One region of the Lachnoanaerobaculum sp. Marseille-Q4761 genome, then DNA from elsewhere that is predicted to be linked to it. Evidence: predicted binding sites of a transcription regulator. Region 1 holds the regulator's gene; each other region holds the start of a gene.
The links. The regulator Rex, encoded in region 1, represses fermentation and respiration genes when NADH is low (regulators of the CRP and FNR family bind a similar motif). The targets are predictions, from matches to a motif close to ATTGTTAANTANTTAACAAT.

Region 1 (3,287 bases):
CAAGATGGTTTGTAGGCTCGTCAAGAAGTAGGAAATTTGCCTTTGAGAGCATAAGTTTTACTAAAGATACTCTACCTCTTTCACCACCGGATAAATCTCCGATTTTCTTATATACATCCTCACCTGTAAAAAGAAAAGCCGCAAGAATATTTCTAATTTGAGTATTGGTCATCTCAGGATAGGTATCGGAAATCTCGTCAAAAAGAGTTTTATCCATATGAAGTACCTGATGTTCCTGGTCATAATATGCTATAACCACATTGGAACCGTAAATCACCTCACCGCTGTCAGGAGATAGAAGACCGTTTATTATTTTTAAAAGAGTGGTTTTACCTGTTCCGTTATCACCTATTATAGCCACCCTTTCGCCTCTTTTTATTTCAAAGTTTATATTTGAAAAAAGATGTTTTTCATCAAAACTTTTTGAGAGATTGTTTACAGAGAGCACATCCTTACCGCTTTCCTTTGAAATATCTAAAGAAAGTCGCATATTTTCTATATGAGTTTGCGGAGCTTCAACTCTTTCTATTTTCTCAAGCTGTTTTTGACGGCTTTCAGCTCTTTTTATTGACTTTTCTCTGTTAAATTGCTTTAACTTACTGATAACAGCCTCTTGGTGCCTTATTTCCTGCTGTTGATTTAAATACTCCTTCATTTTTGCATCAATCAACATTTGTTTTTTAGCTGAAAAGTCGGAATAATTGCCGCTATACATAGTTACGACACTGTTTTCTATATCTATGACCTTACTTACTATTTTATCAAGAAAATATCTGTCATGAGATACTATTATTACCGCACCCTTATAGTTTAAAAGATAGGACTCAAGCCATTCTATACTTCTTAAATCCAGGTGGTTTGTAGGCTCGTCAAGTAAAATAATATCCGGCTCTTCAAGTAATAGTTTGGCAAGGAACACTCTGGTCTTTTGACCACCCGAGAGAGTATTTATTTTTCTGTCAAATTCATTTTCATTAAATCCCAAGCCTTTTAAAATACCCGTAACCTTGCTTTTTGCGGCATATCCGTCCATAAGCTCATAATTATGTGTAAGAGCGGTATATGAGGAATATAATTCTTCCAAAGCCTCACCGCTAAGATGCTGCATCTGCTCCTGCATATCAAGCATTCTTTTTTCCATGCTTAATATATGCTCTATTACGGTGTATAATTCATCAATTATACTTAGTTTTGAATCAACATTATTTATTTGGCGTAAATACCCAAGCTTTGCATCCTTTGCCGGTATAACATTACCGCTATCGGCATGTTCTTCACCGATAAGTATTTTTAAAAGAGTGGTTTTACCGGCACCGTTTACACCAACTATAGCAACTTTTTCATGTTCATTGACTAAAAAGTTTGCATCTTTTATTATCTCATTGCTTCCAAAAGACTTTGAGATATTTGTGGCAGTTAAAATCAAAATTTGCCTCCTTAGTCTTATAATCCACATTAGTATAGCTTAAATATGTATTTGAATGCAAGGAAAATGGAACAAAACATTATGTGTATTAAGAATATAATAACTCAAGTGAAGAGTAAAATATAAAAATATTACTATATATATCTGTATTGACATTTATATTAATAGATAATATACTAATTGTAGAATTCTTAACAAATGGAATTGCTAAGCATATTTAGGAAGGATTAAACAGATGCTTTTGAGGGCATTTGTATCGGACTTTGATTTTACTTTTCTTATCTATTTTACATAAATCAATGTCTGAGGCGGAGTAACTATGGAAGAAAGAAAAATATCAAGGGCGGTTATATCAAGATTACCAAGATACTACAGATACTTGGGTGAGCTTTCTGAAGAGGGTGTTGAAAGAATATCCTCCAAGGAACTGAGTGAGAGGATGAAGGTTACGGCTTCTCAAATCAGACAGGATCTTAATAATTTTGGCGGTTTCGGACAACAGGGTTATGGATATAATGTAAGATATCTGTACAATGAGATTGCTAAAATACTGGGTATTGATCGCCAGCACAATGTTATCATAATCGGTGCAGGACATTTAGGTAAGGCCATTGCAAACTATGCAAATTTTGAGAGAAGAGGATTTCTTATTAAAGCAATGTTTGATGTGGATCCTAATCTGTTTAATAAGACCGTTCGTGGTGCAAGAATATATTCTCTTGAAAATCTCGAAAAATTTATAGCTGAGAATGATATACAGATTGCCGCACTTACCATACCGAAGACTCGTGCTATGGAGGTTGCAGACAGACTGATAAAGTCAGGTATTAAGGCGATTTGGAATTTTGCGCATACAGATCTTGTAGTTCCTGATGATGTGGTAGTTGAGAATGTGCATCTTTCAGAATCTTTAATGAGACTTTCATACAGAGTCAGTAATGTAGATGCAATACCTTTTGAAGGAAAGTATGATTAGAGGTATCGGAACCGATATAATAGAAATAGATAGAATATCAAGAGCAATAAAAAAAGATTTTTTTTTAAAAAAGGCTTTCACCTACAGTGAGATAGAAATGGCAAAGTCAAGAAATACAGACAGCTTTTTGGCAGGAAATTTTGCTGTAAAGGAAGCCTTTGTAAAGGCATTGGGAACAGGTTTTAGAGGTGTAAAACTAAAGGATTTGGAAGTGCTTAGAGATGATTATGGTAAACCTTTTATTAGAATATGTAATATGTCAAATGTTCATCTAAAAGGTATTGCCGTGGGAAAAATTCATGTATCTATAAGCAATACAAATTCACTTGCTATTGCAATGGTGGTAATAGAATCGGATTGATATGTGGAGAAAAGGATATGAGAGTTCTTGATGAAACTGCATTAAAATATATACCTGACAGAAAAAAGAATGCAAATAAGGGAAGTTATGGGCATGTGCTTGTTATTGCAGGCAGTACCGGTATGAGCGGTGCTGCATTTTTGAGTGCAATGGCGGCATATCGCTCGGGTGCAGGACTTGTAAGAATATTCACTGTAAATAAAAACAGAACAATTTTACAAACTCTTTTACCTGAAGCTATAATTACAACATATGATGAGAGAGAAGCCTTTGAAAATAAGGAAGGCTTTATAGGAAAGGTAAAAAAATGCCTTGACTGGTCAAGTGTTGTAGTACTAGGTCCCGGACTTTCCACAGATTATTATGCCAAAACCATAGTCGAATATGTATTGTCGGAATGCTATGTACCTATGATAATAGATGCCGACGCTTTAAATATTATTGCCGCTGACAATACACTTACAAAATACTATACCGACAATGTTATTATAACACCTCATATCGGAGAGATGTCCAGACTTATA
Region 2 (3,287 bases), on a different contig from region 1:
TAAAAATCCACCTACCATGATAGTAGCGCCATCATTGATACCTGCAATAGCATCTTTGATTGAAACTATTTTCATTTTGTCTCCCTTTCTACAACAATTGCCGTACCCATTCCACCACCTATACAGAGTGAAGCAAGACCGCATTTAACATTTCTTTTTTCCATCTCAAAGAGTAAAGTGGTAAGTATTCTTGCACCCGATGCTCCGATAGGATGTCCAAGTGCTATTGCACCACCGTTTACATTTGTGATTTCGCTCTTAAATCCAAGTTCCCTGCATACTGCAAGAGCCTGTGCAGCAAAAGCTTCATTTGCCTCTACAAGGTCCAAATCATCAACGGTAATACCTGCTTTTTCCATTGCTTTTCTTGATGCAGGTATTACTCCAAGTCCCATTACATTAGGATCCACACCGCCTGAAGCATAGCCCTTTATAGTAGCCATGATAGGGAGTTTTAGTTCCAGTGCTTTTTCCTTGGATGCGATAATAAACATAGCGGCGCCGTCATTGATACCTGATGCATTACCTGCAGTTACTGTACCGTCTTTTTTGAAAGCGGGTTTAAGTTTGGCAAGATTTTCTATTGCAGTATTAAACTTAGGGTATTCATCTGTATCAAATACCTTAGGATCACCCTTTCTTTGTGGAATCAGTACAGGAACTATCTCATCCTTAAGTCTGCCGGTTTCTATGGCAACTTGAGCTCTTCTTTGGCTTTCAACAGAAAATACATCCTGATCCTCTCTGCTGATACCCTTTTGCTCCGCTATATTCTCCGCTGTTACGCCCATGTGATAGTTATTGAAAGCATCCCAAAGACCGTCTGTGATCATTTCATCTATAAAGGTCTGATTGCCCATCTTTACGCCGAATCTTGCTCCTTTAACAACATATGGAGCATTTGACATACTCTCGGTACCGCCTGCCAGGATGATATCAGCATCACCGGCTTTGATTATTTGAGCTGCCAATTCAATAGTTCTTAGACCTGAACCGCAAACTTTATTTATTGAAAATGCAGGGGTGGTGTTTGGAAGACCTGCACCAAGTATGACCTGACGAGCTATATTCTGTCCAAGACCTGCACTAAGCACATTTCCGATGATGGCTTCATCAATAAGAGAAGCATCAATACCTGCACGCTCGATAGCGCCCTTTGCTGCTGTCACACCCAGATCTACTGCACTCACACCTGCCAATGAACCGCCAAAGCTACCAATAGCTGTTCTTGCAGCACTAACGATAACTACTTCTTTCATATTCTCATACCTCATATCTTCTATAAAATTAGACAATACCAATAGAGTAAACATTTCCGCCTTGTATTGTCATATATATGTATCATATATAGCATAACATAAGTCAAATCAATTATCCACCCCTATACTATTGAAAATTGCTATAAAAAAAACTATAAATATTTATATATATATTATTTAAACAAAGTGTTATAATAGATAGAAGTCCGTATATGTCAAAAATACTATAGGAAACAGTTGTTTAATCTTTTGAGACTGCTAAAAAATATATGAAAATAATTTTACTAAATATAATATATAAAATTACATGTTTTTTGCATACAGCTATTTTTTATATTGGAATATGCTTATGCAAAATAGATATAATGATTAGTCAAAAAAACTGATTGATTGTCGGATATATATATGTTATATTTTTATCATATGGATTGACATGTCAAAAAACGGACATGAAGTATTGACGAGGAGGTGTTTTATGGGTTTTGTAAGGTTTGATACAGAAGGTGCTGTAGGTATTATTACCATTGATAGACCGAAGGCGCTTAATGCTTTGAACTCTGAAGTGCTGGCTGAACTGGATGCCTGCTTTGACGGTATTGATGTAAATTCTGTCAGAGCGGTTATTTTGACAGGTTCGGGAGAGAAGTCTTTTGTGGCAGGTGCGGACATAGGTGAGATGAGTAAACTAAGTCCTGTAGAGGGTGAAGCCTTCGGAAAAAAGGGAAATGATGTTTTCCGTAAGATTGAAACCTTCCCTATACCGGTAATTGCGGCTGTAAACGGATTTGCACTTGGTGGCGGATGTGAGATAGCAATGAGCTGTGATATTCGCATATGCTCAGACAATGCAATGTTTGGTCAGCCTGAGGTTGGGCTTGGTATCACACCGGGATTTGGCGGAACACAAAGACTGGCGAGAATAGTAGGTGTAGGTATGGCAAAGCAACTTATTTACACAGCCAAAACCATAAAAGCGGATGAGGCGTTAAGAATCGGACTTGTAAATGCCGTATATACACAGGAAGAGCTTATGGTTGCAGCAAGGAAGATGGCAAATACCATAGCACAGAATGCTCCTATTGCTGTTCGTGCATGTAAAAAGGCTATCAATGACGGACTGGATGCCAAGATGGATGACGCTATTGTCATAGAAGAGAAGCTGTTTGGAAGCTGCTTTGAGACACATGATCAGATAGAGGGAATGAATGCTTTCCTTGAAAAGAGAAAAGAGAAGAATTTTACCAATTCATAAGAATTTGGCAGATATAAATTTTCAGTACGGTTTTAAAATTATTTACAAAACATTTTTGTTTCAGAAAGGATAAGAAGATGAAAGTTGGTATTATTGGTGCAGGTACAATGGGTTCAGGCATTGCTCAGGCTTTTGCAATGACAGACGGATATGAAGTAAGACTTTGCGATATTAAGGAAGAGTTTGCGCAGGCAGGCTTTGCAAAGATCCAAAAGAATATCAATTTCCTTGTAGGAAAAGAGAAGATAACAAAGGAAGCCGGAGATGCAATTATTTCAAAGATAAAAGTAGGCCTTAGCGATATTTGCAGCGACTGTGATTTAATAGTTGAAGTAGCATTAGAGAAGATGGAAGTTAAGCAGCAGATTTTTAAAGAACTTCAAAACATTGTTCCTAAGGATTGTATCTTTGCTTCAAATACATCATCACTTTCCATTACAAGAATCGGTGAAGCACTTGACAGACCTGTAGTAGGAATGCATTTTTTCAATCCTGCTGACAGAATGAAGCTTGTTGAGGTAATAGGCGGAGAAAAGACACCTGCCGATTTGGTTGAGAAGATTAAAAAGATATCTGAAGATATCGGAAAAACACCTGTACAGGTTAAGGAAGCACCGGGATTTGTAGTAAATCGTATACTTGTTCCGATGATCAATGAAGCTATCAATGTATGGGCTGCAGGAACAGCAGATGCTGAGGGCGTAGATACAGCGATGATTCTTGGATGTGCACATCCTATGGGACCACTTCACTTGGCGGATCTTATCGGTCTTGAT
Region 3 (3,287 bases), on a different contig from region 1:
TTGATAATTTTGACGATTCGGTGCTTGTAAGCTCTGAAAGAGAAGATAAGCATATTGCGGGAAAGGCTGCAGTAAGGATGATGGTGGAGATTATTTTGTAAGACCACAAACAATGTATTGGCAAAATATGCTTCCGGAAGTTCAAGAGAACCTATTGGAATTTCAGAATATACAAGAGAAAATCTTACATGTGTTAAAGATTTTCACATAAGAAAAAGGCGTTGCAGCTTTGCTGCAGCGCCTTAAAGTTTATAAATATTTTAAAGTATCAGTCTACCTTTGGTCCGGCAGCTACTAAAGCCTTACCTGCCTCGTTTGTCTCATACTTCTTAAAGTTCTTTGCAAATCTTGAAGCAAGATCCTTTGCCTTGATTTCCCAATCTGCAACATTTGCATATGTATCTCTAGGATCAAGAATCTTTGTATCCACACCTTCAAGCTCTGTAGGAATCTCAAAATCAAAGTAAGGAAGCTTCTTTGTAGGAGCATTCTTTATAGCACCGCTAAGGATTCCGTCGATAATACCACGGGTATCCTTGATGGAGATTCTCTTACCTGTACCATTCCATCCTGTGTTTACAAGATAAGCCTTTGAACCGTTCTTTTCCATTCTCTTTACAAGTTCCTCGGCATACTTTGTAGGATGAAGCTCAAGGAATGCCTGTCCGAAGCAAGCTGAGAATGTTGGTGTAGGCTCTGTGATACCACGCTCTGTACCCGCAAGCTTAGCTGTAAATCCGCTGAGGAAATAGTACTGAGTCTGCTCAGGTGTAAGGATTGATACCGGAGGAAGCACTCCAAATGCATCTGCTGAAAGGAAGATTACATTCTCTGCTGCAGGACCGTGTGATATAGGCTTAACTATATTGTCGATATGGTTTATAGGATATGAAACTCTGGTGTTTTCTGTCTTGCTTCCGTCATTAAAGTCAATCTTTCCGTTTTCATCAAGAGTAACATTCTCTAAAAGAGCATCTCTTCTGATGGCATTGTAGATATCCGGCTCTGATTCCTTATCAAGGTTTATAACCTTGGCATAGCATCCGCCCTCATAGTTAAATACACCATTGTCATCCCAACCATGCTCATCATCACCGATAAGAAGTCTCTTAGGATCTGTTGAAAGAGTTGTCTTACCTGTTCCTGAAAGACCGAAGAAAATAGCTGTATTCTCACCTTTTAAATCTGTATTTGCTGAACAGTGCATTGAAGCAATGCCCTTAAGCGGAAGATAGTAGTTCATCATTGAGAACATACCCTTCTTCATCTCGCCGCCATACCAGGTATTGAGGATAACCTGCTCACGACTTGTGATATTGAAAGCAACAGCTGTTTCTGAATTAAGTCCAAGCTCCTTGTAATTAGTAACCTTTGCCTTTGAAGCATTGTAAACTACGAAATCAGGTTTGAAATCCTTTAATTCCTCAGCAGTTGGCTGAATAAACATATTTGTAACAAAATGTGCCTGCCAAGCAACTTCCACGATGAAACGAACTGACATTCTTGTGTCCTTGTTTGCACCGCAAAAAGCATCCACTACATAAAGCTTCTTGTTTGAAAGCTCATTTTTTGCAAGGTCTTTTAATACTTTCCATGAATCCTCCGATAAAGGATGGTTGTCATTTGCATAATCTGCAGATGTCCACCATACAGTATCTTTAGAATTCTCATCCATTACTATAAATTTATCTTTAGGGGAACGACCTGTATAGATACCTGTTAATACGTTAACGGCACCAAGCTCACTTACCTGTCCTTTTTCATAGCCGGTTAATGAAGAATCTGTCTCGGCTGTAAATAATTCATCATAAGATGGATTGTGTACTATCTCTGTAGTGCCTGTGATGCCATACTGAGTTAAATCAATATTTGCCATAATAATCCTCTTTTCTATAATTCATTTATTTTGATATTATGAACCCCCGGGTGAAAAGGCATTTTTCCCCTTGATACACAATATAAAAGTTATGTACTTATTAAAGTACAAGAACCTTATTAGAATATACATAACTATTTGGAAAAAAGCAATAATATTTTGAACTTTGTTAAAAAAATAATAAAGTACAAGAGCATCGTATAAACCGATGCCCTTAAAATTGTCAAATATTATATTTTTGCCATTTGATTTATAGCATTTTCTTTTACCAAAACTTTAAAATGTTCTTTATAATAATCCTCGCTAAAGGATGTGGCAGATAATTTATTTCCATATTCGGAAAGAATATTTGCAGCAGATGCAAAATCCTTATTATTATCATTCTTTTTAAGAACAAGTATAAAGCGTTTGTTTATTTCATCCTTGTACAAAGTATTTTCACCGGAATAAATCTGAACAGCTTTGGCGGCTTCTATAAACTCATCCAGAGTGTTAAATGAATATGCTCTTAAATAAGGTTCTTTTTTAGAATCATCTTCCCTGTCTTCGGTATCCAAGTCAAGTGCACCCTCAAGCAAATTATTAAACTTTAAATCAAAGGCTGCAAATAAACTGTCAAATATTGAAGGAGAGAACTTGGCAAATCTTGTATCAAGTTCCTCAGGATCATCAACCTTTGTTACATATATAATAATACTTTCATTGGACAGTGGAACAGCCTCTATCATAAGTGCCGAATCATCCGCATCAAATCCTACTTCATAAGAAGCTTTATTTAACATCTCCTGAAACAGGGCTTTGGCATTCTCACTGCCATAGGATAATTCCACAACATTTAAATTTCTGTTTTCCAAATCTACACTGGATAATGTACATCTTATCTGATTGGTACTAACCCTTTCAATTCTCAAGGTATCACCCCTTTCTATCCTTTTGGTCTGTACAAATATATTGTACTTATATTTTCTCAGTATGTAAAGAGAGTAAGTGCCTAAAGAAGTGCACAAAAAAAGCAGGTGATGGGAATCGAACCCACGTATTCAGCTTGGAAGGCTGATGTTCTACCATTGAACTACACCTGCAAAAGTTACTGTGTAATAATACCAAACCGGAGAAGTTTTGTCAACAGAAAAATAATAAAATAAAGCTTGTTTTGTGTATATTTTTTAATACATAGCTGTTTCTCTTAAAATATTTTTGAAATATTAAAATATAATTAGATAAGTCTTGAAAAGCTTATAGAAAAATGTTAAAATACAAGCTACATTATTAGGTTTTTGTAATTAAAACTGCATAATTCAGAGAGGAGATTTACAATGCTACTAATTGGTAATGGAAGGGTAGTTACTGGAAATCAGGAACAGCCATTGATTGAGGATGGGTCTGTAGTACTGGATGGCAACACAGTTTT

Region 2: a site for Rex is predicted at 1,664-1,683, ahead of J4O15_RS06075 (enoyl-CoA hydratase-related protein). Genes of this name have one in related genera too.
Region 3: a site for Rex is predicted at 2,042-2,061, ahead of pckA (phosphoenolpyruvate carboxykinase (ATP)). Genes of this name have one in related genera too.

Annotation. Positions count from the first base shown of each region.
Region 1 is NZ_JAGEKB010000003.1:52,453-55,739, reverse strand. It holds gene J4O15_RS11410 (ABC-F family ATP-binding cassette domain-containing protein) at 1-1,426, opposite strand, end outside; gene J4O15_RS11405 (redox-sensing transcriptional repressor Rex) at 1,746-2,402, shown strand; gene acpS (holo-ACP synthase) at 2,395-2,763, shown strand; gene J4O15_RS11395 (NAD(P)H-hydrate dehydratase) at 2,781-3,287, shown strand, end outside.
Region 2 is NZ_JAGEKB010000001.1:1,311,637-1,314,923, forward strand. It holds gene J4O15_RS06065 (CoA transferase subunit A) at 1-75, opposite strand, end outside; gene J4O15_RS06070 (acetyl-CoA C-acetyltransferase) at 72-1,259, opposite strand; gene J4O15_RS06075 (enoyl-CoA hydratase-related protein) at 1,735-2,511, shown strand; gene J4O15_RS06080 (3-hydroxyacyl-CoA dehydrogenase family protein) at 2,589-3,287, shown strand, end outside.
Region 3 is NZ_JAGEKB010000004.1:99,205-102,491, reverse strand. It holds gene J4O15_RS15185 (metal ABC transporter permease) at 1-101, shown strand, start outside; gene pckA (phosphoenolpyruvate carboxykinase (ATP)) at 269-1,876, opposite strand; gene J4O15_RS15175 (adaptor protein MecA) at 2,107-2,787, opposite strand; tRNA gene J4O15_RS15170 (tRNA-Gly) at 2,888-2,958, opposite strand; gene ssnA (putative aminohydrolase SsnA) at 3,193-3,287, shown strand, end outside.